2 regions of the Paraburkholderia sp. EG286A genome follow, and region 2 is predicted to be linked to the other one. Evidence: riboswitches for the same ligand, from Rfam matches in the RefSeq annotation. Region 2 holds a riboswitch; the other holds the start of a gene.
The links. A riboswitch is a leader RNA that binds a small molecule or an ion and turns the genes downstream of it on or off. The one in region 2 is predicted to bind cobalamin.
Positions count from the first base shown of each region.

Region 1: another riboswitch for cobalamin. It lies ahead of AB4Y35_RS19540 (porin); the one in region 2 lies ahead of cobW (cobalamin biosynthesis protein CobW).

Region 1 is NZ_JBFRCB010000004.1:141,059-156,215, reverse strand. It holds gene AB4Y35_RS19555 (helix-turn-helix domain-containing protein) at 1-1,174, shown strand, start outside; gene AB4Y35_RS19550 (glutamine cyclotransferase) at 1,210-1,851, shown strand; gene AB4Y35_RS19545 (TonB-dependent receptor) at 1,900-3,831, opposite strand; cobalamin riboswitch at 3,936-4,118, opposite strand; cobalamin riboswitch at 4,209-4,343, shown strand; gene AB4Y35_RS19540 (porin) at 4,590-5,684, shown strand; gene AB4Y35_RS19535 (phosphatase PAP2 family protein) at 5,745-7,706, opposite strand; gene AB4Y35_RS19530 (MFS transporter) at 7,866-9,449, opposite strand; partial or broken gene AB4Y35_RS19525 (DUF305 domain-containing protein) at 9,767-10,123, shown strand; gene AB4Y35_RS19520 (YncE family protein) at 10,189-11,664, shown strand; gene AB4Y35_RS19515 (hypothetical protein) at 11,828-12,220, shown strand; gene AB4Y35_RS19510 (CHAD domain-containing protein) at 12,236-13,147, opposite strand; gene AB4Y35_RS19505 (NUDIX hydrolase) at 13,379-13,747, shown strand; gene AB4Y35_RS19500 (hypothetical protein) at 13,858-14,346, opposite strand; gene pstS (phosphate ABC transporter substrate-binding protein PstS) at 14,577-15,157, shown strand, end outside.
Region 2 is NZ_JBFRCB010000006.1:505,705-520,861, forward strand. It holds gene AB4Y35_RS29325 (diguanylate cyclase) at 1-778, opposite strand, end outside; gene AB4Y35_RS29330 (flagellar brake protein) at 971-1,969, shown strand; gene AB4Y35_RS29335 (VWA domain-containing protein) at 1,977-2,486, opposite strand; gene AB4Y35_RS29340 (ATP-binding protein) at 2,642-3,679, opposite strand; gene cobN (cobaltochelatase subunit CobN) at 3,676-7,470, opposite strand; gene cobW (cobalamin biosynthesis protein CobW) at 7,498-8,589, opposite strand; cobalamin riboswitch at 8,803-9,073, opposite strand; gene AB4Y35_RS29355 (cobalamin biosynthesis protein) at 9,285-9,707, shown strand; gene cobO (cob(I)yrinic acid a,c-diamide adenosyltransferase) at 9,707-10,309, shown strand; gene AB4Y35_RS29365 (cobyrinate a,c-diamide synthase) at 10,314-11,624, shown strand; gene bluB (5,6-dimethylbenzimidazole synthase) at 11,608-12,300, shown strand; gene AB4Y35_RS29375 (VOC family protein) at 12,308-12,688, opposite strand; gene AB4Y35_RS29380 (DUF4136 domain-containing protein) at 12,788-13,414, opposite strand; gene AB4Y35_RS29385 (CHASE2 domain-containing protein) at 13,497-15,157, opposite strand, start outside.

The DNA of each region.
Region 1 (15,157 bases), on a different contig from region 2:
TCCGCTCGGCGCGCTGAACCGGGTCGCGTTGCGCGACGACGCGCCCGCGCTCGCGCTGCGCGGCATCGCCATGGCGCAGCTCGGCGACTTCGCGCGCGCCAAGGCGCTGCTGCGCAGCGCGGCGCGCGGCTTCGGCTCGCGCGAGGCCGTGGCGCGTGCACGCTGTGTCGTCGCCGAGGCCGAAATCGCGCTTGCCTCACGCGATCTCGGCTGGCCGACCGATACGCTCGCTGCGGCGCGGCAAACGCTCGAGGCCCATGGCGACCGCCTCAATGCCGCGCACGCGCGCTACCTGGAAATTCGCCGGTTGCTGCTCATCGGCCGCCTCGACGAGGCCGGCGGCATGCTTGCCGAAGCCGATCCCGCGCCGCTGCCGCCCGCATTGCGCGCGGCGCACGAACTGATCGCCGCCGGCATTGCCATGCGGCGCATTCAGACGCAGGCGGCGCGGCGCGCGCTCTCCGCGGCCGCGCGCGCCGCGCGTCAGGCGGGCATCGCGGCGCTGAGCGCCGAGATCGAGAGCGCCGCGCTGCTGTTGACCTCGCCCGCTGCGCGCCTCATCGCGCGCGGTGAAGAGCGGGTGCTGCTGCTGGAAGACGTCGAGGCGCTGCTCGCCTCGAAGGCGCTCGTCGTGGACGCGTGCCGCTACGTCGCGCGCGAGGGCCCGACCGTCATCGAACTCGCAAGACGGCCCGTGCTGTTCGTGCTCGCCCGCGCGCTCGCCGAGGCGTGGCCCGCCGACGTGCCGCGCGACGCGCTCATCGCCCGCGCCTTTCGCACGAAGCACGCCGACGAAACGCACCGCGCCCGCCTGCGCGTGGAAATCGGCCGCTTGCGCACGCTGATGCGCGACGTGGCCGAGATCGGCGCGACCCAGCAGGGCTTCGCGCTGGCGCCGCGCCACGCGAGCGAAGTGGTGGTGCTGGCGCGGCCCGTGGAAGAAAAGCACGCCGCCGTGCTGGCTTTTCTCGCTGACGGCGAATCGTGGTCGAGTTCGGCGCTGGCGCTCGCGCTCGGCGCGAGCCAGCGCACCGTGCAGCGCGCGCTCGACTCGCTCGCCGCGGAGGACAAGGTGCAGTCGTTCGGCTACGGCCGCGCGCGCCGCTGGACCACGCCGCCCGTCCCCGGATTCGCGACGACCTTGTTACTCCCCGCGCCGCTGCCAGGCGACTAGGATGAACGCCTGTCCCGTCATTCAAGGAGGAAACCATGAAACGAACGACTGCCGAAATCGTCCGCGAGTACGGCCCTTTTCCCGGCATCGAGAAGGTGGGCGGGGTCTCGTACGACGGTAAGCAGGTGTGGTTCGCCGTGGGCGAGCGCATCGCGTCGCTCGATCCGCAGAGCGGCCAGACGCAGCGCTCGATCGACATTGCGGCGCACGCGGGCACGGCGTTCGACGGCCGGCATCTGTTTCAGATCGCCGAGGACCGCATCCACAAGATCGACCCTGAAACGGGCCGCGTGCTTGCCACGATTCCCGCGCCTGGAGGCGGCGGCGACTCGGGACTCGCGTGGGCGGACGGCACGCTCTGGGTCGGGGTGTATCGCGAGCGCAAGATCCATCAGGTCGATCCGCAGACGGGCGCGATCCTGCGCACGCTCGAATCGAGCCGCTTCGTCACGGGCGTGACGTGGGTGGACGGCGAACTGTGGCACGGCACCTGGGAAGGCGACGAGAGCGACTTGCGGCGCATCGATCCGGGCACGGGCGAAGTGCTGGAACAGCTCGACATGCCGCCGGGCACCGCCGTTTCGGGGCTGGAGTCCGATGGCGGCGAGCAGTTCTTCTGCGGCGGCGGCAACAGCGGGAAGATTCGCGCGGTGCGGCGGCCGAAGCGCGAGGGCTAGGCGAGCGGGCGCGCGAAACGCTTGAACGCACCCGCTCGCACGCAACGCTCAGAACGTATAGGTCACCTTGCCAAACGCCGTGCGCCCCAGCGTGTTGTACCCGTATGCGGTCACGTACTGCCGGTTGAACACGTTCGCCAGCGTGGCCGAAAGCGCGAGATGCGCATTGACCTTGTACGACGCGCGCAGGCTCACCGTGGTCCACGAAGGCAGGTAGATCGTGTTGAGCTGGTCGTCGAACGTCGAGCCGTTATACAGCAGCGAAACGCCGGTACTGAGCGCGTGGAGCTGGAACTCGTCCCATGTGTGATCCACGCTCAGGCTCGCCGTCTGGCGCGGGCGGCGATTGAGCCAGGTCTGGTCGGTCACGTCCTGCGGATTCAGGATCCCCACCGTGAGGCTCACCGGCGTGGACTTGCCGAGCGTGCCCTTGTACGAGAGGTCGAGCCCCTGAATGTGCGCGCGGCCCACGTTCACGGGCAGGAAGGTCTGCGAGTTGTACGTGATGAGGTCGTGCACGCGCGTGTCGTACACGGCTGCCGTGAACGTGCCGATCGACGTGGTGGCGTCGAGCGCGGCTTCGACCGAATCGCTGCGTTCGGGCAGCAGGTTGGGGTTCGAGTAGCCCGGATAGTAGAGGTCGTTGAAGGTCGGCAGGCGGAACGCGTTGCCGTACGAAACGCGCGCCGTGTAGACCGGCGTGATCGCCCACGACAGTGCGACGTTGCCCGTATTCACCGATTGCCCCTGCACGATCTCGTGCCGCCCCGCCAGAAACAGCGTGACGGGCCCGAGCGTGGTGGACTGATGCATCGACACGGCCGAATCGTTGCGCGCGGGCAGGCCGCCCGGCACATCCACGGGCAGGAACGCCATCTCGCGCGTGTAGTCGTAGGCGAGCTTGGTCTCGCCGTCGAGCGGCATGCCGAAGAGCGTGTGGCCTCTTTCCTGATGCGTGATCGACGTGGAGGTGGAAAAGCGCGTCGAGTCGATCTCGTCGGTCGGGATCGTCGGGTCGTTCGAATAGAGGAACTGACGGTCCGTCGCGTAGCCCACCGACTGGTCGAACTGCGTGGTCGGCGTGATGTCGAGGTGGAACGCGAGGCCGGTCGTGAGCTGGTTGTCGCGCTGGCGGTCGTTGCCCCCCGCGTTGTCGTACGAGAGATCGGAGCGGTGGTAGAGCGCGAAGGTCGAGATCGACCAGTTGTCGTGCGCGTAGCCAAGGCGCGCGTCCAGGTTCTGCGCGTGGTACGCGTTGCGGCCGTCTTCGTGGCCGTAGGCCCAGGGCTGGGTCGCGTCGATGCCCGCCGTGTTGTAGTCGTGCAGGCCCAGCGAGTAGGTGAGGCCGCTCAGTGCGGAAAGCGGCCCGGTCGAGCCGATCGTGCCCGAGGTGCGCACCTGCGTGTCGAAGGTCTTGTTCGAGCCGCCGCCGAACGAGACGGTGGTCTGGTTCGGCTGGTTCGACGCATGACGCGTGAAGAGCTGCACGACGCCGCCCACGGCATCCGCGCCGAACGAGGCGGCTGCGGGGCCCGAGATCACTTCGACGCGGTCGAACGAGGCGGTCGCCAGATCGGCCCATTCGGCCGTGCCCGTGGTGACGGAGCCTATGCGTATGCCGTCGATGAACACGGCCACCTGGTCGGCCGACGACCCGCGGATGCTCACCCCCGTGTACGACCCCGGCCCGCCGGTCTGCGAGACGGTGACGCCGGGCAGCGTGGCGAGCGCCTGCGCGATGCTGGGGTCGGCGGGGGAGACGCGGTCGAGGTCCTCGCGCGTGAGCACCTGGGTGCTTGCGTAGCGCTGGTCGAACGATTGCGGCAGATGCTGCGCGTCGCCCACGACGAGGATATTGGGCAGCGTGGTGCCGTCGCCGGCTTGCTGCTGTGTCTGGGTGGGCGATGCGTCCGCGGCATGCGCGGATTGCCACGCACAGGCGAGCGCGGCGGAAGTCAAAACGAATTGGCGAAACTTCATGATGCGGTGGCTGGAAACAGCTCCTGAAAAACGGGCTGTCCGTGCAACGGGCGATCGCCGCGTGGGCGGTGCTTTTGCGCATTGGGGATCCCCGCCCGCTGCGGCTGCTGGACTCGGCTGATGGCAGGTCTCCTGGCTCGCGGGTCGACGTCCGTTGCCGGCCTTCCCGGTTTCCCAGTGGCACGCTCTGGCATGGACTCGCCGCTAACAGTTGCGGGGGCAGCCGCAGTCTTGCACTGCGTTCCCTTTTGATCCCGTCGCCGGGAACCATCAGCGCGCAAGGGTAATGGCCGCGCATTCGCCGCGTCAACCTTTGACGTGTGTCGTGTGGCGAAAACACCCGGTTTGGCCGCTCCCGCAACTTACGCTATCCTTGCAGCTGTTTTTCGCGCGTAGGCGCTGCACGAGCGAAACGCAGCAGGGAAGCCGGTGAGAATCCGGCGCGGTCGCGCCACTGTGACTGGCTGTCAATCGAGCCAGAAGTCAGACCTCGCTACGTTTATTTCACGACTCATTCCCGGGCGCGTAACCCAAGGAGCCGTCAATGCACACCCTCCTACCTTGGAAAAGCGGGCCAATCCGGCCGCCACCACCGGCCCCGATGCGGCGTAGACCGCTCACGGGCCACCAGGCGTTCGCTGTTCAAAAGCACGCTGGAAATTGACAGATTAACGACGACGTCGGGGCACCTCGCCGCAACAAGCGAGGGCTGACGGCGCTCGTCCATGCATTCTTTACAAGCACAAACAAGAAGACTCATGAACAAGCACATTCTGGCCGCCCTCGGCGGGGCGGCGTTGGCATTCACAGGCGCCGGCGCCTCGGCGCAGCAGGTCACGTTGTACGGTGAGATCGACGCTAGCGTCGACTATGTCAGCGACGTTGCGGGCCGCAGCCAGTATCGCGCAGGCTCGGGCCTGATCGACGGCAGTTTTTGGGGCCTGCAGGGCAGCGAGGATCTCGGCGGCGGCAACGCTGCGATCTTTCGCCTCGAGCGCGGTTTCTCGGTCACCTCCGGCGAAGCCTTCAACGACCATCCGTTCTATGTTGGTCTGCAATCCGAACGATTTGGCACGATCACGCTGGGCCGTCAGTACGACACGATGCACGACTACTTCGCCCCGTTTACGCTGACGGGCGGTGCGGGCGGCACGGCATTCGCGCACCCGTTCGACAACGACAACGCCAACAATTCGTGGCTCGCCTCGAACGCCGTGAAGTTCGCGAGCGCCACATACGGCGGTTTCAGCGCCGGCGCGATGTACGCGTTTTCGAACGCGGCGGGGCGCTTTGCGCAGAACCGCGCCTACGGTTTCGGCGCGCATTACGAGGGCGGCCCGTTCAGCGCCGGCGTGGCTTGGATGCACATCGACGGACGCGGCGCCTCTTCGGTGGGTGCGTACGACACGTCGGTGCTGCCGGGTGCGGGCCTCGTGCCGACTGAGGTCGCGGTGCAGCGCGAAGACACCATTGGCGCGGGCATGAGCTACGCGCTCGGCGACGTGACGCTCGGCGCAGCCTGGTCACGTTCCATTCATACGGGTGTGAGCGAGGCCGATGGCGGCGTGCCGCTGCCGTCGATCGCCTTCAGCAACTACGAAGTGAATGCGCTTTGGCAGGTGACGCCCGCGTTCTCGCTGGCGGGCATGTATGCCTATACGGGCGCGACCTCCGCACATTGGCATCAAGGTGCGCTGCAGGCCGACTATCAGCTGTCGAAACGCACGGACGTGTATACCGAGGCCGTCTATCAGCGCGCGTCGTCCGGTGCGTTTGCGATGATCAACACCTGCGACCCGTCGGGCGGCCGCAACCAGGTGCTCGTGGCGGCGGGCATCCGGCATCGCTTCTGATTCACACGCAAAGCGGCCCCGAACCATCGCGATTCGGGGCCGCTTTGCTGAGTGACTACATCACGAGGCCGAGAGCTTCACCGAAACGCCGGTCGAAGAATAAACGGGCGTGGCCTTGAAACCATCCACCGTGACCGTTGCGAATTTCACCGATGCGCCGCTGCCGTCGATCACGTCGATCGTGTCGCCCGCCTTCGGCGTATAGCCGTTCACGAACTTCACATGCAGCGTGCCGCCCGCCACCGTGAGCTGGCCGCCCACGCGCAGGCGTCCGCCGCCGTTGCCGTCGATGTCGAGTTCGAGCGTCGTGCCGTCGAGCTGCGTATACTTGCCCGCCACCGTCAACGGCGCGCTCGTCGCCACGGCCACGCCGCCGCCCGACCCGACGTACACGTCGCCGTTGCCGAAGGCCGTGGTCGACGCTGCAGCGAGCACGCCGCCGCTCACCTGCGAGCCTCCCGTATAGCTGTTGTTGCCCGCGAGCGTGAGCGTGCCGCTGCCCTGCAGCGTGAGCTTGCCCGAGCCGGCGATGTCGTTGCGCCAGGTGTCGGCGGCGTTGAAGCCACCCTGGGTCGCGTCCATGGCCACGATCACGTTGCCGCTGAACGCGCCATAACCGTCTGCAGCGCTAAACATGTTCAGACGGCCCCAGCCTTCGGTGTCGTCCATGACCGGATAGCCCGAGACGACTTCGGTCGTCTTCAGCACGACGCGGCGCTGGCTGGCGCTCAGGTACGGGAAGCGCGTTTCGAGCAGCACCTCGGCGCCCTTCGGCACGACGGGCGGTGCTTCGGTCGATTCGATCTGGCTGAAGCCGAACGTCATACGGCGCGCAAATTCCGACTTGTTGGTCGCATAGTCGGCAAAGCGGTCGGTCGCGGTCGTGGCCGAATGCGCGAAGGCGGGGAAGGTCGTGGCGCTCGTGCCGGTGGCCTGTTCGAGCGCGCTGTGCGCCTGCGCGTAGGCCGCGCTCTTGAGCGTGGCGTTCGCGGGGTCGTAGAGATTCGCGGCAGTGGCAGCCAGCGCGAACATGCGGCCGCCGATCACGTCGAGCGGCGAATGCATGCCCGCGAGAATGCGGTTTTCGCCGAGTTCGAGGCCGCGACTCGCCATTTCCTGGTAGCGCTCGGGCACGAGGTACGCCATGGTCATCGCGTCGCGCATGGCTTCGGCTTCGTGGCCGCTGATGAAGCCGCCGTCCGTCGAAGGCGTCGTGCTGATGGCCGGCACGAGCGTGGGATCGACCACGACGCTCGTGCTCCAGCGGAACGGCCGCGCGTACTTGTAGAAGCGCTTGGCGGGCTCGGTGGAAGCGTTGTTGCCCATCGTGTTGAGCAGGTCGACCACCTTGCCGAAGGTCGCGTTGCTCGTGCTGCCCACGCCCGTGTTGTTGCCCGAGTCGTTGTAGAGCGTCGTGGTCGCGTCCGCGGGAATCGATGTGATGCTCGTGGTTTGCTGCGCAGCCGAGCGCCAGGCGGCGGTGAGCGGCCCCATGCCGTCGGTCACGCTGTAGCCCTTGCCGCGCCGGTCGTCGTAGTAGGCCGCGTCGGCCTGCGCCTGGCTGCGCTGCGTCGTTGCGGTCACGACGTACTGGATGTTCGCGTTCAGCACCGTGCTGTTGAGGATCGTGCCGTTGGGCGTGCCGTCGGTGGGGACGCCCGTCCACGTCGACTGCACGACCGCGGGGAACGTGCCGTTGGCCGGCGCGGAAACGCCCGCGTCCACGAGCAGCGTGAGCGGCTGCCAGAGATCGAGGAAGCGTGCCACCACGCGCACGCCCGCGTTGGTCGCGAGCGTGGCGTAGCGCGCGTCGCCGCGCTGGTTGGTCGCGATGTTGTCGACGAAGGCGGGGACGTCGGGAATCGGTGCGTTGTCCACGAAGCCGGGGTCGGCAGGCGGCGCGGGAATGGCGGCAGTGGTGGCGGGATCGCTATTGCCGCCTCCGCAGGCGGTCAGCGCGGCAACGCTGGTAAGCACTGCCAGGTAGACCGGCAGTGCAATTCGATGGCGTGATGCGGGCATGCTGAGGGCTCCGTCGTCGTGATTGATGCTGTGTGATTATTTGTGACTGACGGCGGCGAATTATGCTTACCCTCGATTACTCCCTAATTACTAATTTATTACGCTGATGTTAAACGGTAATAGAAATGAAGTGCCGGTGAAATATTTTGCGTCGTTCATTTACGGCTGCGCCTCGAGATAACCGACCCGCACGGGCGGCACGAACCACGCGAGACACAGGCCGGCCAGCGCGGCCACGGCAGCGACGATCAGGCCCATATGGATCGAGTCCACGAGCGCGCTGCGCGCCGAGTTCATCATCGCGTCGCCGGCGTGGCCGGCGCTCACGAGGCGGCTGATCAGCGCGGCCTGGTCGGCGCGGTCCACGAGCAGTTCGGGACTCGCAAACGACTTGAACCACTGCGTCGCCTGATACGAGTCGAGCGAGCGATTCACGCCCATGGTGTAAACATGCCCGAGCAGCGCGCCCGTCATCGCCGTGCCCAGCATGCCGCCGAACGTGCGCAGCGATTGCAGCATCGCCGTGGCAGCGCCGAGATGGTCGCGCGAGACGATCTGCTGCGAGCAGACCGTGAGGCTCGTGCCCACGAGGCCCAGCCCCAGGCCGCTCGCGCCCATGCACGCCATCCACACGAGGTGCGGCTCGTTGCCTCGCAGCACGACCACCGCGAGGCTCGCGAAAGCGGACAACGCGAAGCCGACGTAGAGGATCGCGTTGGCGCGCCGGATGCGCGTGACCACGCGATTGTTCACGAAACTGCCGACCGTCGTGCCGAGCAGCAGCGGCGTGATCAGCATGCCCGAGGCGCGCGGCGACATCGCATAGCCGCCCTGGAACAGCAGCGGCACATAGAACACGAGCGAGAACAACGCAAACCCGCCCAGCACCGACATCGCAAAGAGCGGCCCGAGCTTGCGGTCGAGCAGCATGTCCACGGGGATGATCGGATAGCCCATGCGCTTTTCCCAGAAGAAAAGCGTCAGCGAACACACCAGCACGATCACGGCGAGCACGATCGTCGAAGTCGTCCAGCCCTGCCTCGGCAAAAGCTCGATGGCGAGCTGCAGCGCGCCGAACGTGACGGCGACGACGCACGCGCCGAGCCAGTCGAGACGCAGCCGCGCGCCTTCGCGGGCATGGTGCAGATGCGGCAGGAAAGCGTGCACGAAGAAGAGCGCCACCACGCCCACCGGCACGTTGACGAAGAACACGAGGCGCCAGCTGCCGTGCTGGGTCAACATGCCCCCGAGCGTTGGCCCGACCACGTTCGCCAGGCCGAACGCAGAGGAGACGAACACCAGCCAGCGCAGGCGCAGCCGCGGATCGGGGAACAGGTCGGCGACGGTCGCGAACACCGTCCCCATCATGATGCCGCCGCCGATGCCCTGCAGGCCGCGCGCGAGCACGAGAAACAGCATGTTGGTCGCGATCCCGCAGAGCACCGAGGCGAGGGTGAAGAGCAGGATGGCTGCCAGCATGAAGGGCTTGCGGCCGAACAGATCGCCCAGACGCCCGAAGATCGGAATCGTGATGACCGACGCAAGCATGTAAGCCGTCGCGACCCATGCATAGAGCTCGAAGCCCTTGAGCTCCGCGACGATGCGCGGCAGTGCGGTGCCGACGATGGTCTGGTCGAGCGCGATCAGCATCGAAACCGATGCGACGCCGAGCATCGCCAATACCGACTCGCGAAACGGCAACAGCTGCCGCGCTTGATCGTGAAGCCCAATGCTCGTGGCCATGTAGCGCTCCTCACCGCGGCGACGCGGCTAATCTGCTATGCGGTGCCCGGCAAAAGATCAATCGGTCGGGCCCGCGCGTGCGACCTTCTCGCGCTGTGCAATGATGGTACGCCCGCTTACGCGAATGTCACGGGGCGAACGCGCTATCAAGGAAGTTATTCCACCGGGCCCGCGCGAGGCTCGTGAGCCGGGAAGCGTTTGCCAACGTTTCGCGGTTCGTCGATCCGCAATTCAATTTCGCCAGGCATGGAGTAAATCGGTGAGTCCGTTGTTTGCCTTCACGTCGAACGGGATTCGACCGATACGGAGGGGACGTCATGAACGCTGCAATTCGACTCGTTTTGCGGGCAACGGTGAGCGGTGCGGCCGTGCTTTCCCTGGCCGGTCTATGCGCCGCGTCGTCGGGTGACGCGGGATCGTCTCGCGATAGTGAAGAAGGCTCGTTTCTCTCTGAAAACGACGCCGCCATGACGAAGATGATGGCGGGGATGGCGGCCAGGCCCACGGGCGACATCGACCGCGATTTCGTCGCAACAATGATTCCCCATCACCAGGGGGCCATCGATATGGCCATGGCGGAACTGCGGCATGGACACAACGAACAGTTACGCCGGATCGCCCAGGAGATCGTGGTCGAGCAACAGCAGGAGATCGTTGCCATGCGCCTCGCGGTGCATGACGCGAACCCGGCGCCTATGTCGCACTGACCCACTCGCATCAAAACGCAGGAGACAACGTCATGAAAACCAACGCCATGCTTGGCGCGGCCCTGACCGCCGTCGCGCTTGCCGCCGCCACGCTCGCCGAGGCGGGGCAGGTCCCCGGTTCGCTCGCGGCCGCCGATATTCCGGTGAGCCATCGGGACCGCGTTTATTCGTCTGATCAGTTTTCGAACACCGTGTCGATCATCGACCCCGCGGCCAATCGTCTGGTCGGTGTCATCCGCCTCGGTGAACCGACTCCGGCCAACTTCAGCCCGCTCTATCACGGTCAGTTGCTCGTGCACGGGATGGGCTTTTCTCCCGATCACCGCACGCTGGCCATTGTCTCCATCGGCTCGAACTCGGTGAGCTTCATCGATACGCAAACCAATGCGGTCAAGCACGTGACCTATGTGGGCCGCTCCCCGCACGAGGCCTTCTTCACGCCCGACGGCAAGGAGGTGTGGGTGACCGTGCGCGGTGAGAATTACGTCGATGTGCTCGACGGCAAGACCTTCGAGGAGAAGACGCGCATTGTCGTGCCAGCCGGGCCGGGCATGCAGATCTTCTCGCCCGATGGAAAGTACGGGTATATCTGCTCGTCGTTCAACCCGGAAACCGATGTCGTTTCGGTAGCCGATCACAAGGTCGTGGCCCGCGTCACACAGGCGAGCCCGTTCTGCCCGAACATCGCGGCGACGCCGGATGGCCGGCAGGTCTGGTTCACGTTGAAGGATGTGGGCAAGACGCAGGTGTTCGACGCCCGCCCGCCGTTTGCGCTGCTGAAAACGCTCGATACGGGGCCGATCACCAATCATGTGAACATCGTGCAGAACGCCCACGGCATGTTTGCGTACGTGACGGTGGGCGGCCTGAACCAGATCAAGGTGTTCCGCACCGACGACTTCTCGCAGGTGGCGACCATTGCGGTCGGCAGCCTGCCGCACGGCATCTGGCCGTCGGGCGACGGCACGCGTGTCTACGTGGGCCTCGAAAACGGCGATGCGCTGACGGCAATCGACACGCTGACCAACCAGGTCGTCGCCACGGTGCCGGTCGGCCAGGCGCCGCAAGCCGTGGCGTACGTGCCGGACGCCGTGCCGGATGGCGACGGTACGGCCAACACGCAGCCGCTCGGCGCGGCGGGCGAGGCAACACACGTCATGCTGGTTCCGGTGGGTGACGCCGCGGCCGACCGTGGCGCTGCGCCCACTTCGGTGGCGTTGTTCGATCAGGGATTGCTGCAGGTGCTGCAGGCTGCGGTGACGGGATTGCAGGCGGGCCAGCCGTATTTCCTCGGACTTTCGGACCACGCCGACGGCAGTGGCCGCATCGACGTCCTCGCGAGCTTCAAGGCCAACCCGGCCGGCTCCGCGATCGTCAACACGCTGGGGCAGATTCGACAGGTCGTCGTGCCTGGCACGCCGGGCGTGTCCGATCACCGACGATATCTCGTGATCGCGCCGAGCGTGGGCGGCGCGCCCGGACCGGCAGTGCAGGTGCAGGCCTTGTGAAGATCCCAGGAATCGTCTTCGTCATTTCGAATTCCTTAGTAAAGACTTACGGCTCGCGGGCGACACTGTTTGTTTGCCCACGTACGGAAGCGCCCGACGCTTGACGCCTGCTTCTGCGGGAAGCTAACTGACGGTGATCGGTACCCGAAAGCGAGGTGACGCAATGAGCGCTTCCCGCAATCTGGCTAACAGCCAGCTTACCGTCCTGCTCCTGATCCTTCTGGTGCATGGCACGGCCAATGCCGCCGGCGATCGCGCGGCGCCCACCGCCTCACCTGGCTTCGAACCGAGCGAGCTTTCGACGGACTGCGTCGACCGCGAATATCGCGGGAAAAATGCCAGACTGGGACTCGACTACACCGACCTGATCAACAACTGCGGCGCATCCGTCATCATCACGTGGCAGTCGTTCAACAACGGCGCGCCGCAAACGGAAGGCGGGGGAATGGGACAATCGGAATGCATACCGCCCGGCGGTTCCATCACCACCGCGTCGCGCGAGCGGCTCGGTACGGCGAGTGAGAATCTGCCCGTTAGCGTCGTGACCTGCCAGTGATGGCAGCTTGCTGGTTCAGTCGGTAATGGCTCTCACCCTTCGCGAGGCCACGTCGATTCGCTGGTACTTCATGGCTTCCAGCCACTGCAATGACTTCTCGACGATGTCGGCAGGCACCTCGTCGAATGTCGTGTTGCGGATCAAGGTCTCGCTCGCGGCAATGTCGTTGAACTCCCCCAGCGTCTTTTGCACGGACGTGAGCTCCTTGATGGTGCGCTCGTGCCCGCCTTTGATCACGGGTTGAAAAAACTCGAGCAGATAGCGCAGCTTTTTACCGGCCTTGCGCACGTCATGAAGACTCTCCTCGTGGCCGGCCTCGCTTCGCGCGGCGCGTCTGCTGCGCTTTCGAAGCGTGCGCTGCGCCATGCGGACTCGCCGCCTGGCAAACGCGCGGATCGGCAGATCATCGCAACTCGACTGCAGCGTGGTTTGCGCGCGCAGCACGGCGTCGTTCAGAAATGCCTCGACGGCGTCGCTCTTGATCATGGCCTGGCTATGCGCCACCGCTTGCGCGCGCTTCTCGCGCGCGGCGCTCACGAGCAGTTCGATGGAGGCGTCTGACTTCTGTGCGGTTTTGAGGAGATCGCCTGCGATGTCCCAGTCGCGCGTGCCGCCCGCCACGGCGGCCAGGCGCTTGAATTCTTCGCTGGCGTGCGCGGTGGCTTCCTCGCCGAGCCAGGGCGAGTACGCCCAATACAAGGCACGAAGTTTTCTGAAGGCCACCCGAAGCTGATGAAACGCTTCGGGGTCGACTTCTGTTGCGAGGGATTTCGTTCTTTGCACCACCTCGACGACCACTGGCATGGCCAATGACGAGAAGGTGCTGGCGATGGAGGTCTTGCTGGTGAGTGACGCAGCGGAGCGGCGCCGATCGATTCTGAAGCGAGTGCGCGGCCGTGGCAGCGGCCAGTCACCGTCCATATCCATTTCAACCTCGAGTCTCACAAAAACGGGTTGGCCCAAACCATACCATATGGCCGGTTGGCAATCTAATCTTTGTGACGATTTGATGAAGTGTGCAAATTCTGACAAGTTGACAGCCTTTGCGTCACCCGCAGGTTGAACTTCTGATTTTCTGTATTACGATGCTTACCTACGTCAGGCGTTGCTTTACGGATGCATCGAGAAGCGCCCCCCGGAACGAAGTGGGAGTTCGAGTTGAAGAAACGGGCCACCGTGATCTGTCGTAGAGGTAAGCGAATACTCCTGGTAGCACGCAGTCAGTCGAAGTGGGCACTACCGGGTGGCATATTGAAGCGCGGTGAGCATCTTACGGAGACCGCGCTTCGGGAACTCAAGGAGGAGACGCGGCTGCTGGGCAAGTCGGCCAGGTACCTGTTCGACATTCGCGGCAAGCAGAAACACCATCACGTGTTCTCCTGCGAAATACCGAGGCAGGCCAAGGCACGGCCGAGCAGCGAGATCGCCAGGTGTCGATGGGTCCATCTCGACGACATCCCGCGCCTGCTCACCAGCGGACCAACAACCGATATCGTGCGGCTGATCAACCAGCGGCGCAGGAAGTAACACCACGGCCCTCGTGGTGAGGGATTGAACGCCCACGGCGTTCAATCCGGATGCATCTGCCTTCCTCAGGCCAATACTTCAAGCCCATCGTCACCAACGCTTCGCGCCCATCAGGCGTTTTCGTCGCCTTTGGCCGGACGGCCCGTCTTGACGGTCTCGAGCGCTTCGATCGCAGCCAGCAGCCGCTTCTGCGGGGCCGCTTCCAGCAGTTGAAGGCCGGCGCGCAGAATCTCGCTCTTTCTCACCGCAACACCGGCCTCCAGGCACTTGCGCTTGAGGAGGGCGATGCGCTGGTAGTCCGTCTTGGGCATCGTGAAGCTGTCGCGCACGACCTTGTCTTTCTTCACGCGCTTGGCCTTGACCTTTTCCGCAGGCGCGGCTGCAGGAGCGGGAGCCGGTGCCTCTGCAGCGCCGTTAGCGGGCTTCGCCGCCGCTTTGGATACCGCCTTTTTGCGTTTGGACTTTACCGCCGCTTCCGCAGCAGCTGCCGCAGCGGGCTTTGCTGCTTCGCTTTGCGCTTCCGCGGTTGCCTCGGCTGCCGCGGACTTCGGGAAGTGGAACGCCTTCTTGGTGGGTTTGCGTGTGGTCGCTACAGTCATCTCGATCTCCGGTCTGAAAACGGTATAAACAGTATATACGGTTTATTGCGACATTCCACCCGCGCCGCGATCTGCCTTCGAACTTGTTCAGTGAGTCCTTGCTAACACGTCTGCTGAATGGTGACATCAGCATCCATAAGTTCTCTTTTGCGATCCGCTGCGGTGTCACCCAATCGTCACATTGCGTACGTAACGTCCAGCGCATCAATAACGATTTTAAGGAGTACGGGATGAGAGTCAGTCTCTTTGCGATTGTCATTCTCGCGCTGGGCACGGGCATCGCCCAGGCTGCGGACATCACGGGCGCGGGCAGCACCTTCGCAGCGCCGATCTACACGAAATGGGCCGACGCCTATCAAAAGTCGGGCGGCGGCAAGGTGAATTACCAGGGCATCGGTTCGTCGGGCGGCATCAAGCAGATTCAGGCCAAGACCGTCGACTTCGCGGGTTCGGACGCCCCGCTCAAGGATGACCAGCTGGCCAAGGACGGCCTCTTCCAGTTCCCGACGGTGGTCGGCGGCGTCGTGCCGGCGATCAACGTGCCGGGCATCAAGGCCGGCGAGATCACGCTGTCGGGCCCGGTGCTAGGCGACATCTACCTCGGCAAGATCAAGAAGTGGAACGATCCGGCCATCGTCGCGCTGAACCCGAAGGTCAAGCTGCCTGACCTCGACATCGCCGTGGTGCGCCGCGCCGACGGCTCGGGCACCAGCTTCATCTGGACGAATTACCTCTCGAAGGTCAACCCCGAGTGGAAGAGCAAGGTCGGCGAAGGCACGACCGTGAACTGGCCGACGGGTACGGGCGGCAA
Region 2 (15,157 bases):
CCGCCTCGCCCACGGCGATGAACGAGCCGGCACTGTTTTTCAGCATCGGCTGGATGTAGTCCAGCTCGCCGATCTGCGCGCCCACTTCGTAGTCCGAATAGGGATGGTGCGCGAGCAAGGTCCCGTCGCTGAGCATGATGAACGCGCTGCCCTTCGGGTCGATGTCGAGCCGGTCGAACAGTTGCTGAAAATACGCAAGACGCATCGTGAGCAGCACGACGCCGCCAAACGAGCCGTCGTACTCGTTCACGCGGCGCGACAGCGCGATCGAATATTGGCCTTCGCGCGTGCGCGAGCGAATCGGGTCCGAAATATACATGCCGACCGAGCGCTCGTGCTGCGCCGTGAAATAGTCCCGGTCTGCGAGATTGACGCCGGGATACGCGCGGCCGTCGCGCGATTCGACGATATGGCCGCTCGCGTCGGCATAGAACGCGTCGTCGAGATACGTGCCGGTCGCCACGCGGCCGAACAGCAGCTTGCGGCGGAGGTCGGGCGGCAGGCTTTGCGTGCGCGGGTCGCGCGCGCTCTCGGCGGCGTCGAGCAGCAACAGGTCGCAGATGCTGAAATTGGCCTCGAGGTCGTTCGACATCAGCGCAACGAGCGCGCCCGAATTGTGCTGCGTGCTGACGATGGCCTGGGTGCGCTGCTGCATCAGCCCCAACAGCACGATGGCGACGATGGCCGCGCCGACCAGCGAGCCCATCGTGCCGACAATGAACGGATGGCTCCCCACCCACTGCATGAGCGCCCCATTCCATTGGCGGAGGATTCGCAAACATCGTGTCCAGAGCTTCATGAGGCGTTTCCTCTTGCTCCGCTCGCTTCGTTGATCCCGCTTGAACTGTTTGCCGGCCGATTACAGATTGCATTCAGGCGCCATCATACTGCGGCTCGCGAAACCGCCTTCGAAGCGCGGCACATACTCAATTTCCCTGCCGCAGCGCCGTAAACCAGATGAAGCCGCGAAGTGCATTCGCAACGCGAACCGCTCACCGTCCACCCTGCGCCGATGACCAACCCGACCACTGAAGATCAAGCCGAAGCCACCGACGCCGCAACGGAAGCCGCCCCGCTCACGCCGCAAGCCCTGCCGGTCGGCGAGCCGCTCGCCTGGCCCGTCGTCGATCGCGACGGCGCCCTGCTGCTCGACGCCGGCTCGGTGCTGATGGGCGAAGCGGAACGCGACTTTCTGTTCCAGCATTTCGCGCCGCATCGCGGCGACAGGGAACGGCTCGAGGCTGCACCGGAGAGCGCGACGGCCACGAATGCGCCCAGCACCGGCGATCCAGCCGCCACCACGCGCGACATGCACCTGACCATCGGCGCGCTGATGGGCCTGCGTCCGCAGATGGGCGCGAGCGGCGCACCGATGCACCCGTGCCGCCTGATCGGCTTCGCGCCCAACGAGGCACTCTTCGTGACGACGCCCTATGTCGACGGCCGCCCCATCGCCATCACGCCGGGCGAAAACGTGGAGATCGTCGCGATTGCGAGCCAGGCCGTCTATCGCTTCGTATGCACCGTGCATGCGCTCAGCCAGTCGCCGCTCGACTACCTCGTGCTTTCGAAGCCCGCCAACATCCGCCGCCTGCGCGAACGCCGCTCGATTCGGGTGCGCGCGCAATTTCCCGTGCGCTATGGCATCGGCGAGGAAGGTGCGGGTTATGACGGCGTGGCGCTCGCACGCGGGATCAGCGCGCTCGGGCTTTCGGTGAGCGCCGCGTGGGCACTCGGCAAGGTGGGCGAGCGGCTGCGCGTGGCCTTCCAGCTGCGCTCGGGCGACAACGCGACGGCGATCGAAACCACTGCAATCATCCGCAACGTGCAGGCGGAAACGGGCGACCCCGCGCACGCGACGCTCGGCCTCGAACTCGACCGCCTCACGCCCGCCGAACAGATGGCGATGAAAGTCTACGTATTCGATCGTCAGGACGACGTGCTGTACTGGACCGGCAGCATGCGCTAATGCGCGTTCAGGCGAGCAATGCCTGAGCGTCCAGGCACTCGCCGGCCCAGGCTCGCGCGAGCGCCTCGCAGCGCCCCACGCGCAGCGCGCCAAGTTCGCAATCGATCACCGTGACGTGGTCGGCGTGGCGCGGCCGCTCGGGCCACTGCGTCGTGCGGCCGTCGCTGAACAGCCAGAGATGACGCGCGCGCGCCGGATCGCGGCGCGCGGCGGTTTCGAGCACTTGCGCCGCGCGGCCGATGCCCACTTCGAGCGGCGTGCCGCCGCCCCCGCCGATCGGCTCGATCCAGCGCTCGTTCCACCAGCGCGGCACCGCGGGCCCGAACCTCAGCTCGGCGCCGGCGCCGCCGAAAGCAATCAGCGCCACCTCCACACGCTCGGCGCGGGCGCGATCGAACAGCGCGATCAACAATCCCTTGGCGAGCGCGAGCTGGCCGCGCGCGAGCATCGAAGCCGAGCAGTCCAGCACGAAGCAATGGAGCGCGCCGGAACCCGTCTTGCGTCTGGCGAAGCGCAAATGTTGCGCCTGCAACGACCCGGCGCGCTTGGCCGCGAGCGTGGGCGGCCAGGCGATGCGCTCGCCGCGCTTCGCGACTTGCGCGGGACCGCGCCCCGGGCCTTCTCGCCGTCGAGCGCCGCCCTGTGCGAAGGCGGCGGCCTGTGCCCGACGGGTCAGCGTTTTTTTGCGGGCAGCGGGATGACGCCCTTCACGGCCTTCGCCGCGACGGGCTCGGGCGGCAACTCGCCCCAATCGGCATCCGACGTTGTTTCGGTGTGCTTGTCTTCGCGCCTGGAAGCGGAGGGCGGCTGCTGCGGCTCGGGGGAAGACGGCGCATCGGAACGCTGCGGCATGGCGTGCCGGCGATGCGCGAGCACGCAATCGGCAACTTCATCGACGTGGTCCGGGCTCACCGCCTGCGCGCCTTCGAACGCGGCGAGCGCACGCGCCGCACGCAGCATCACGAGGTCGGCGCGCAAGCCGTCGACGGCGGCCTCGATGCAACGCTGCGCCGCGCGCTCGTGGACGGCGTCGCTCCAGTCGAGCTTGGCGAGCGCAGCGCGGGCCGCCGCGATACGCTGCGCGAGCGCGCGCTGTTCAGTCTCGCGCGCCGCACAGAACGCCTGCGGATCGGCGTCGAACGCGAGACGCGCCTTGACGATGCGTTGCCGCTCCGCGGCGTCATAAGGCGTGCCGAGTTCGACCATCAAGCCGAAGCGATCGAGCAATTGCGGACGCAACTCGCCCTCTTCGGGATTCATCGTGCCGACCAGCACGAAGTGCGCGTCGTGGGTGTGCGACACGCCATCGCGCTCCACGGTGTTCACACCGCTCGCCGCCGCGTCGAGCAGCACGTCGACGAGCGCATCGGGCAGCAGGTTCACTTCGTCCACGTAGAGCACACCGCCGTGCGCGCGCGCGAGCAGCCCTGGCGCGAAGCGCACCGCGCTCTCGCGCAACGCCGCTTCGAGGTCGAGCGTGCCGATCAGTTTGTCCTCGCTCGCGCCGAGCGGCAGCGTGACGAACGCGCCTTCCGGCAGGAGGGCCGCGAGCGCCCGCGCGGCCGTGGATTTCGCGGTGCCGCGCGGCCCGCTCACCAGCACGCCGCCGATCGCGGGGTCGATGGCCGCGAGCAGCAGTGCGCGCTGCAACGGCGCCTGGCCGACCAGCGCGGTAAAGGGAAACGCGGGACGCGTGGCCGCAGCGCTCATGGTCCTGATCCTTCCAGATGCTGCCCGGCTTCGAGCAGACGGTGTTCGAGTTGTGCGCGATGCTCGCCCGGCTCCTGCCAGAGACCGCGCTGGATCGCTTCGAGCAGGCGCTCGCACACGGCATGCAGCGCATGCGGATTGTGGCGCTGCATGAATTCGCGCGTGTCGTCGTCGTGCACGTAGGCGTTCGCGACGAGCGCGTACTGATGATCGCCCACCACGCGCGCGGTCGCGTCATAGCCGAACAGGTAGTCCACGGTCGCCGCCATTTCCGCCGCGCCCTTGTAGCCGTGACGCTTCACGCCGTCGATCCACTTCGGGTTCACCACGCGCGAGCGGATCACGCGCGCGATCTCTTCGTGCAGCGGACGTATGCGCGGCGCAGCGGGGTTGCTGTGGTCCGTGTGATAGAGCGCGGGCTGCGCCTGCGAAAAATGCCGCGCCGCCGCGGCCATGCCGCCCTGGAACTGGTAGTAGTCGTTCGAGTCGAGCAGGTCGTGTTCGCGGTTGTCCTGGTTCTGCAGGACCACGTCGAGCGACGCGAGACGCGCGCGGAACGCCTCGCTCGCCTCATCGCCCGCGCTCTTTTGCGCGTAGGCGTAGCCGCCCCACGCCTGATACGCGTTCGCGAGATCGGCGTCGGTCTGCCACTGGCGATGGTCGATCATCGACTGCAAGCCCGCGCCGTACGCACCGGGGCGTGCGCTGAACACGCGCCAGCCCGCGCGGCGGCGCGCCTCGTCGGCGGCCATGCCGTTCGCGACCAACACGTCGCGCTCGCGCAGCACGCGTGCGCGCAGCGGGTTCTGGTGCTCCGGCTCGTCGAGATCGGCCACCGCCTGCACGGCGGCGTCGAACAGATGCATGACGTTGGGAAACGCGTCGCGGAAGAAGCCCGATACGCGCAGTGTCACGTCGATGCGCGGCCGGTCCAGCGCCTCGACCGGCATGATTTCGAAGTCGGTCACGCGCTGGCTGCCGGCAGCCCACTTCGGCCGTACGCCGATCAGCGCAAACGCCTGGGCGATGTCGTCGCCGCCGGTGCGCATCGTCGCCGTGCCCCAGACCGAAAGCCCCACGGCGCGCGGGTAGTCGCCGTGCTCCTGCAGATGGCGCTCGATGAGCTGATGCGCCGATTTCATGCCGAGCGCCCACGCCGCCTGGGTCGGAATGGCGCGCGTATCGACGGAATAGAAGTTGCGGCCCGTGGGCAGCACGTCGGGGCGGCCTCGCGAGGGCGAACCGCTCGGGCCCGGCGGCACGAAGCGGCCTTCGAAGCCACGGCGCAGTTGGCGCAACTCTTCGGGGCCGCAGGCGTCGAGGCGCGGCAGCACGTCGTCGCGCAGGCGCGCGAGCACCCGGGCCGCGTGCGGCAGCGATGCAGGCTCCGCATCGCTTCGTTCGCCTGAGCAAATGTCTTCGATCAGCGTGGCCGCGAGCATTTCGAGGCGTTCGCGCGTGTCGCCCGCATGACGCCATGGCGTATCGCTCACCGCAGCGAGTTGCGGCGGACGCGGGCCCTGCCACGGCGCAGCCCAATCGACCGTGGCCGGATCGACGAGGTGATCGATACGCAGGTCGCGCGCGAGCGCGTCGATCAGGCCCGCGTTTGCGCCCTGCCCGTCGCCGCATGCGTAGCGCCCGAGCGCGAGCAGCGTGTCGCGCCGCTGCTGGCCTTGCGGCGATTCGCCGAACGTATGCAGGCCGTCGCGAATCTGCGCCTCCTTCAGCTCGCAGAGATAAGCGTCGGCGCGCGTGAGCAATTCGTCTTCGCCGGCCTGATCCTGCGGCGCGGAAACGCTCAACTCCTCGTGCAGCCGATGCTCGATGATCGTCGCGAGGATGGTCTTGCGCAGCAGCTTGGCGCGGCGCGGGTCCACCATCAATGCTTCGTAATACTCATCGACCTGACGTTCGAGGTCTTGCAGCGGCCCGTAGTTTTCGGCACGCGTGAGCGGCGGCATCAGGTGATCGATGATCACGGCTTGGGCGCGGCGTTTGGCCTGGCTCCCCTCGCCCGGATCGTTGACGATGAACGGGTACAGATGCGGCAGCGGCCCGAGCGCCATGTCGGGCCAGCAGGTGTCGGCGAGCGCCACGCTCTTGCCGGGCAGCCACTCCAGGTTGCCGTGCTTGCCCACGTGCGCGATGGCGTCGATGCCGAACGCGTCGCGCAGCCAGAAGTAAAACGCGAGATACGCGTGCGGCGGCACGAGTTCGGCGTCGTGGTAGTTCGCGTAGGTGTCGTCGCCGCGCGAGCGCGACGGCTGGATGCCCACGAACACCTGGCCACAGCGCCAGCCCGCAATCATGAAGCGGCCGCGGCGCACCGTGGGGTCGTCCTCCGGCACGCCCCAGCGCGCGATCAGCGCGTTTTGCGCCTCGGCGGGCAACTGCGAGAAGCGCGCACGGTAATCGTCGAGGGAAAGACTCTGCCATGCGGGGCGCAGCGCGCGCGTGTCGGGATCGTTGGTCACGCCCTGCGTGAGGATGCGCATGAGCGCGTCGCCGTCTTCGGGCAGATCGGCCACGCGATAGCCTTCGTCGCGCAGCATGCGCAGGATGCCGACCACCGAGGCCGGCGTGTCGAGCCCCACGCCGTTGCCGATGCGCCCTTCGCTCATCGGATAGTTCGCGAGCACGAGCGCGAGCTTCTTCTCTGCATTCGGCAGGCTGCGCAGACGGCACCACCGGCGCGCCAGTTCGGCGACGAAAGCCACGCGTTCGGCGTCGGGCTGATAGCGCACGACATCGACCTGCGTCTCCTTGCAGTGGTACGCAAGGCCCTTGAAGCTGATCGCACGCGTAATCACGCGGCCGTCCACTTCGGGCAGTGCGATATGCATGGCGATGTCGCGAGAATTCAGGCCGTGATTGTCCTTCACCCAGTCTTCGCGATTGCCGCCGCTCAGGATCACCTGGAGCACGGGCGCGTCGCCGGCGAGCGCGATCGGTTCGGGGTCATCGAGCGATGAAGCCGCGAAGGCCGTGGTATTCAGCACGAGCGAGACGTCGTGTTCGGCCGCCAGTTGGTCGAGCACGTCGCGGCTCAAGGCGTCCTTGAGCGACGTGATCGCAAGCGGCAGCGGGTTCAGGCCGCGCGCGAGCAGCGCGGCGATCAGGGCATCGAAAGCGGCAGTGTTGGCCGCCTGCAAATGCGCCTTGTAAAACAGCAGCGCGACGACCGGCGCGCCGGGTTGCCAGCGCGCGCGCCATTCGTCGATGGTCGCGACGTCGCGCTGCGGGCAATAGAGCGCGGCGGCGGGCAGCGCAACGGGCGGCGCGGGCTCGCTGCCCCAGTCGAACGCGCGCCACGCGAGCGCACGCAGGAACGATGCGGCGTTGGCCGCGCCGCCTTCGCGCAGATAACGCCAAAGCAAACGGCAAAACTCGGGCTCGGCGCGGCTCTTGGCGATGAGATTGGGGTCTTCCTGCAAGTCGCCCGAAAACATCGCGAGCAGTTGCCCGCGGCGCCCGGCGAGCGAGACGACCTGCTCGATGCCATAAGGCCAGTACGTTTCGCCGCCCAGATGATCGACCACCACCACGCGCGCGTGCTGCAGGACGTCTTCGACGTAGAAGTCCACCGACGCGGGCTGGCGCAAATACGTGACGTTCGCGAGCCGCACGCTCGGAAAGCCCGCGGGCAGGCGCGGCACGACGCTCGCGAGCAGCGCGAGCGTCGTGTCCGCCGAACTGAGCACGACGATCTCGGCGGGCTGCTGGTCGATCCGGATAACGCCTTGCGTGTCGTCGACGAAACCGCCTGGCGTGGTGCGCAGCAAATGCATGGGACTGCCTCGTCTAGCTCGGCGCGTTCACTTCGCGCCCGCGGTCTGCAGGTTCGCCAATGCGGTATCGAAGGCCGCTTGCAGCGTCGCGCCATCGAGGTCTTCGCCGATCAGCACGAAGCGGCTCGCCAGCGGCTGCGCCGCGCTTTCCTGTGCGTTCCAGCGGCGGTCGAAATAGCTGTCGAAGCGGCGGCCCACGCCTTGAATCACGAGGCGCATGGGCGCGCCCGGCAACGCGGCAAAGCCCTTCACGCGATAGATCGTGTGCGCATCGACGAGTTGCTGCAGCGCCTCGATCACGGTCTCGCGCGAAGCCGCATTGCCCGACACCACGACCGAATCGAACTCGTCGTGGTGATGATCGGGATCGTCGGCGGAACCATGATGGTCGTGGCGCAGATGAATGCTCTCCTCGGAGGCCGCCTCGAGCCCAAGCAGCGTATGCAGATCGAGCTTGCCGTGCTGCGCGCGCACGATCTTCACCTGCGGCGGCAGCTCTTCGCGCAGCTCGGCGATGAGCGCGTCCTGGCCCGCAACGTCCAGCAGATCGGTCTTGTTGAGAATGACGAGGTCGGCGGCCGAAAGCTGGTCTTCGAACAGCTCATGCAGCGGCGATTCGTGATCGAGATTCGGGTCGGCGCGGCGCTGCGCGTCCACGGCCTGCGGATTTTCGGCGAACTGGCCGCTCGCGGCGGCGGGGCCGTCCACCACGGTCACGACCGCATCGACGGTGAACGCGTTGCGGATCGACGGCCAGTTGAACGCCTGCACGAGCGGCTTGGGCAGCGCGAGACCCGAGGTTTCGATCAGCACGTGATCGACATCGCCGCGGCGTTCGAGCAGTTTCTCCATCACGGGGAAGAACTCTTCCTGCACGGTGCAGCAGAGGCAACCGTTCGCGAGTTCGTAGAGCTGGCCTTCGGTTTCGTTGCCGTTCTCGTCACAGCCGATGCCACAGCCACGCAGAATCTCGCCGTCGATACCGAGTTCGCCGAATTCGTTGACGATGACCGCGACGCGCAGGCCGCCCGCGTGCTGAAGAATGTGACGCAGCAGTGTGGTTTTACCGCTGCCGAGAAAGCCCGTCACGATCGTGACCGGAATCTTGCGCATTTGCATGAAGTGCTCCTTCGGCGCCAGGCCGTATCGAGGGGCATGGTGCGTCGCGCCTGCCGTTCGTGCGGGTGCTGCGTTGCGGACACGCGCGCATCCATGGAAACGCTGTCACGCGCAACGATTCAACAACCTGCAGGGGACGAACGGCCAGAAACGCACCCGGGCCTCGCCCGGCTGACGCATGAAAATCACGGACCCGGCACCGCATCCCCGCAGCGCGAATCCCACGTATCTGGCCGGTATCCGGACTGACGAAACACCGCTTCGCCTTCCCGCGCGAGCGGCCTTGCGGCCGGCTTGCACAGTGGCGTGGACTGCGTAAAGCATGGAAGCGGTTTGCGGCATTCGTGCGAACGCCGCGCTCGTTGTACCGTTGCGGGTGCAGTTCAGGTTGGCCATGCCCGAGGCGGGATGGCTCCCTGATTCCCGTTTAACTGCGCGTGCATTATGAATCGCGCGCGCGAGCACCAGAGTGCGTGCGAGTGTAGGCGCGGGGGGCCTGCGCGTCAAGGAAGGCGTGGGAAGCCGCAAAAGCGTGTGCTATCGTAGCGCGCATCCGGCGCCTGCTGGAACGCGACGCTTTTGCTCGTTTTGCCACTGCGGTCACGCCTTCGATCGACGCTCTCGCCGTGAATCCTGCCGAACATCGCGCCTCGCGCGCAGCCTCATTCGAAGCCACGCCGGAGCCCGCGCAGCGCGTGCCGCCGCTTGCGCTCGGCATCGGCTGCCGGCGCGGCGTGACGCTCGCGCAGGTCGAAGCCGCAGTGCGCGCCGCGCTCGGCGCGTGGCCGCTCGACGGCGTAACGGCCGTGGCGACGCTCGACGCCAAAGCCGGCGAACCCGCCTTGCAAGCGTTTTGCGCGGCACACGCGCTGCCGCTGCAGACGTACACGCGGGAGCAACTCGCCGCGACGCCGACACCGGCGCCGCCCTCCGCCGCCGCGCAGGCGCAGTTCGGCGTGGACGGCGTGTGCGAGCCCTGCGCGCGTCTCGCGGCGGGCGGCGCTCCGCTCGTGCGCGGCAAGCTGGCGCTCGACGGCGTGACGGTCGCAATCGCAGGCTTTCTGCAAGACCCCGCAAACGCGGACGCGAAAGCGCCGCAATCAACCCACTCCCGATGATGAAAACCGATCCCGAATCGCACCAACGCATGACGCAACGCCGCCGCGAGGGCCACGAGAAGAAGCAGGCCGCCGCGACGCACGAAAAGGGCCTGTTGATCGTCAACACCGGCAACGGCAAGGGCAAGAGCACGGCCGCGTTCGGCATGGCGGTGCGCATGCTCGGCCACGGCATGAAGCTCGGCGTCGTGCAGTTCATCAAGGGCGCGCTGCACACGGCCGAACGCGACTTTCTCGGCAGCGTTGCGCACTGCGATTTCGTGACGATGGGCGACGGCTACACCTGGAACACGCAGAATCGCGACGGCGACATCGCCACCGCGCGCAAGGGTTGGGACGAAGCGAAGCGCATGATCGAGAGCGGCGACTACGCCATGGTGATCCTCGACGAACTCAACACGGTGCTCAAATACGAGTATCTGCCGCTCGACGAAGTGCTCGGTGTGATCGCGTCGCGCGCGCCGCACGTGCACGTGGTCGTGACGGGCCGCCATGCGCCCGACGCGCTGATCGAAGCGGCCGACCTCGTCACGGAAATGCGCCTCGTGAAGCATCCGTATCGCGAGCAAGGCGTGAAAGCGCAAAAGGGCGTGGAGTTCTAAGCGCATGAGCGCAACGGTTGCCTGCCCCGCGCTCTTCATCAGCGCGCCCGCTTCGGGCCAGGGCAAGACCACGCTCACGGCCGGCCTCGCGCGCCTGCACCGGCGCGCGGGCCGGCGCGTGCGCGTCTTCAAGACCGGGCCGGATTTTCTCGACCCGATGATCCTCGCCCGCGCGAGCGGCGCGCCGGTGCTCTCGCTCGACCTGTGGATGGTGGGCAAAGAAGCGTGCCGCGCGCTGCTCGCGCAGGCCGCGCGCGAAGCCGACCTGATCCTTATCGAAGGCGTGATGGGCCTGTTCGATGGCACGCCGAGCAGCGCCGATCTCGCGACTGAGTTTGGCGTGCCGGTGGCCGCCATCGTCAGCGCGAAGTCGATGGCGCAGACCTTCGGCGCGATCGCGTTCGGTCTCGCGCGCTTTCGGCCGGACGTGCCGTTTCATGGCGTGCTGGCGAACCGAGTGGGCTCGCCGCGCCACGCGCAAATGCTGCAGGAGGCGTTGCCCGCCGACGTGCGCTGGCTCGGGCACGTCGCGAGCGAAGCGACGATGGCGCTGCCCGATCGTCATCTCGGCCTGCATCAGGCCGCGGAGATCGACGACCTCGACGCGCGCATCGAACGCGCCGCCGACGCGCTCGCGCAAACCGCGCTCGCCGAATTGCCGCCGGCAGTGGCATTCTCCGATCCTTCGCATGACGAAGCGATTGCGCGACGACTCGAAGGCCGTCATATCGCCATTGCGCGCGACGCCGCGTTCTCGTTTCTCTATCCGGCGAACATTGCGTTGCTCGAATCGCTGGGTGCGAGCGTGAGTTACTTCTCGCCGCTCGCGAACGAGCCCGCGCCCGCCGGCGCCGATGCGGTCTTTCTGCCGGGCGGCTATCCCGAGCTACATGCTTCGACGCTCGCGCACAACACGCGAAGCGCGAATTCGTTGCGCGCGCATGTATCCGCAGGCAAACCGCTCGTCGCCGAATGCGGCGGCATGCTCTATCTGCTCGATGCGTTGACCGACGTGGAAGGCACGCGCACGCCGATGCTCGGCATGCTTCCGGGCGAGGCGGTCATGCAAAAGCGCTTCGCGGCGCTCGGCATGCAGCAGCTCGACGGCGCGCATGGCGAGCTACGCGGCCATACGTTTCACTATTCGCGTGTTTCCACACCGCTCGCGCCCGCGCTCACGGCACGCCACGCTCAAACTGGCGCGCCCGGCGAGGCGCTGTATCGGCACGGCTCGATCGCGGCCACCTATATGCACGCTTACTGGCCCTCCAACCCGGCTTTCGCGGCCGCACTCTTCCATGGCACAGCCCTTTGACGAAGCCGAACGCGCGGCGGTCTACCGCGCGATCTACGAGCGCCGCGACATGCGGCACTTCGCACCGGGCCCGATCGACCCCGCGACGCTCGCGCGTCTGCTCGACGCCGCGCATCACGCGCCGAGCGTGGGCTTCATGCAGCCGTGGCGCATCGTGCGCATCACGGACCATGCGTTGCGCGAGCAACTGCATGCGACGGTCGAGCGCGAACGCATCGCGACCGCCGATGCGCTGGGCAAACGGCGCGACGAGTTCATGAAGCTCAAGGTGGAGGGCATGCGCGACTGCGCCGAGGTGCTCGTGGTCGCGCTGATGGATCGCCGCGAAGCCCACGTCTTCGGCCGCCGCACGCTGCCCGAGATGGACCTCGCTTCCGTGGCGTGCGCGATCCAGAACATGTGGCTCGCGGCGCGCGCCGAAGGCCTCGGCATGGGCTGGGTGTCGATCTTCGACGTCGACGAGGTACGCGCCCTGCTCGCCATGCCCCCCGGCGCCAAGCCGGTGGCGATACTGTGCGTGGGTCAGGTCGACGCGTTCTACCCTCAGCCGATGCTCGAAATGGAGAAATGGGCCGAACGCAAGCCGCTTGGCGAATGCGTGTTCGAAAACCGCTGGCCGCATGACGAGCCGGCCAGCGTGGCCGAAGCGGCGCCGGACGCAACGCCCGGCGCCTGACGCCCGCTCACGCCTCGCGCGCGTAGCAGACGGCCTCGACGTTGTTGCCGTCGGGATCGATCAGGAATGCTGCGTAATAGTCGGGGCTGTAATCGGCACGCACGCCGGGCTCGCCATTGTCTTTCGCGCCTGCGCGCAGGCCCGCTTCATAGAAACCAGCGACCGCAGCGCGGTTCGCCGCCGCGAATGCCACGTGCACGCCGCGCGGCGCCAGCGCGGTGTCGGCGGATATGGCGTGCAGCCAGAGTTTGGGCTCGCCCGGCTGGCCGAGCCCCGCGTAGGTGTCGTCGCGCATGCACACCACGACGCCTAGCGGCGCGAGCAGCGCCTCGTAAAAACGCACGCTTCGTGCGAGATCCTGCACGCGCAATCCAATGTGATCGAACATGAGCGACTCCCGTGATGTCTGCGCGCAACCGTTGCGCCAGATTCTGGAGCCAGCATAGCGCCTTCGCGTTCGGCGCGGCCTGGGAAAAGTTGCCCTGAACTACTGCGGATTGACGGGTGAGACGGAGAGCACTTCCGGCATGCCAGGCGCCTGCTCCGCCGTGCCGGCGCTGGCCGGAGCCTTCAGCTTGACGCGCCATTGCGGCGCGCCCGCGTACGGCAGCCGCGCCAGTGCGCCCGCCACGAGATACGGCACGGCCTCGCGTGCGTCGGCGTTGCGGTCGCGCTTCACGGCGCTCACCTTGTAGACCTCGCCGCCTTCGGGCAACGCGAAGAAACGCAGCGTCAGCGTATGCACGTAGGGCCGCCCGAACCACGGCAACGACGGCCCCTCGGCCGGCGCGCAGCCGGCGCCGCAACGGCTATCCACGACTTTCACCTCGGCGGGATGCGTGTCCCACGCCACCGAGACGAGATAGCGCGCCGCCTCGGGTGCGCCTGCCTTGAAGCCGCGCTGCGCGAGACCGTCGCTCAGCAACGCCTGGTACGGCAGGATCTCGCCCGCATCGGCCTGGGCGGGGGTTGGCGCAAAACGGTAGAGCGCGGGCTGGCTGGTCGCCGCCGCAGCGGGCAGCGCACCCGTGGCCGCGACGTCGGTCGTCACGCCCGCGCATCCGGCGAGGGCGACGAGCATCGGCAGGAGACAGATCGACAGCAAGGTCTTCACGAAACACTCCATCGGGTGGCCGCTGGCATGGGGCCAGCGGCATTCGGGTTATGCATGCGCCGCCGCAACGGTCCGGCGCGGCTCAAACCGGCGCGTCGAACGCGGGCAGCGACATCGTCAGGACGGTGCCCTTGCCTGGCTCGCTGTCCAGCTGGACGTCGCCGCCGTGGCGCGTCACGACTGTTTTCACGAACGCCATGCCGAGCCCCGCGCCGCTCACCTCGGGCCGCTGTTCCGCGTGAAAGCGCTGGAACGGCTGGAACAGCCTCGCCTGATCTTCCTGCGAAATGCCGTAGCCCTGATCGCGAATCGAGCAGAGCACGCGCGGCGCAACGCGGTCGTCCAGCGCAACGGTGCAGACGATGCGCGTATCCACAGGACTGTACTTCACTGCGTTGTTCAGCACGTTCACGAGCGCGCGCGTCATGAGCGAGCGGTCGGCGTTGATCCAGCCCATCTGCTCGCCTTCGAACACGGTGTCGATCTGGATGCGCTTCGCGTGCGCCTGCGGCCACACTTCATCGCTCGCATCGATCACCAGCTCCGCGAGGCTCGTGGGCTCGAGCGCATACACCTGCGACTCGGCGCGCGCGAGTTGCACGAAGTCGTCGGCGAGCTTGAGCGAGCGGCGCGCGTAGCGCTCGATCCGCTCCATCACGCCGCGCACGGGCTCCGAGCCGAGCGTGCCGCGTTCGCGCTCCGTCTCGACGAGCGCAACGATCGAGGCCTGCGGCGAGCGCATGTCGTGCGACAGCAGGCGCAGCGCGTCTTCGCGCTGGCGCTCGGCGTCGTGCAGCTCGGTTACGTCGACGAGACCCGCGATCCAGCCCACCGCCTGCCCCTGCGCGTTGGTGCAGCACGCGTAGCGCAGCAGGTAGTCGCTGCCGTCGCGCGCGCGCACTTCCACGCCACGCTCCATCAATTCCGCGAACTCGTCGCGCGCCGGGTCGAGCGGCGCGGGCCAGTGCGCGTGCGCAAACGCCATCGCGTCGGGCGCCGGGTCGATCGGCTTGACGAGCGCGAGGTCGCCGAACACGTCCTGCATCCGGCGACCTTCCGCGGCGCTCACGTTCAGTCGCTCGAGATACGCACGCGAAGCATGATTCGCGATCAGCACGACACCGCGCAGATCGGCCACGAGAATCGGCTCCGGCACGGAATCGAGGCTGTCCCACACGAAGCGGCGCATGTCCTGCAGCCGCTGCGCGGCCTGCGCCATGAGCGCCATTTGCTGGGCGAGCGCGTCGCCGGCGAATTCGCGGCGCGGCGTGGGGGCCTCGGGCAGCAGGTAGGGTTCGTCGGCAAGCTGGCGCAGTTCCTTGCGCAGATACGCCATCGTCATCTCGAGGCGGCGCCAGCTCCACACCGGATAGACGATGAGCAGCGCGACGATCGCGGGCACCGGCGGGAGCCAGAGGCGCGCGTGCAGCATGCCCGCGCTCGCACCGAGCGACACGGCGATCAGGAACGCGAGCAGCAGCAGCGTGCGCAGCGGCGAGAGCACGAGGAAACCCGCCAGCAGCAGCACGAGCGGCGCGAGCGAGGCAAGCACGACCATGACCGGCGGCACGGGCTGGATGGCGCTGCCGTTGAGCAGCGTGTCGAGCACGATGGCGTGGATGTACACGCCGGGCAGCGGCCCGAGGGTACCCGAGAGCGGCGTGGCGAAGCGGTCGTAGAGCCCCGAGGCCGTGACGCCGACGATCGCCACGCGCCCGCGCAACTGCTCGGGCGGCACGCGGC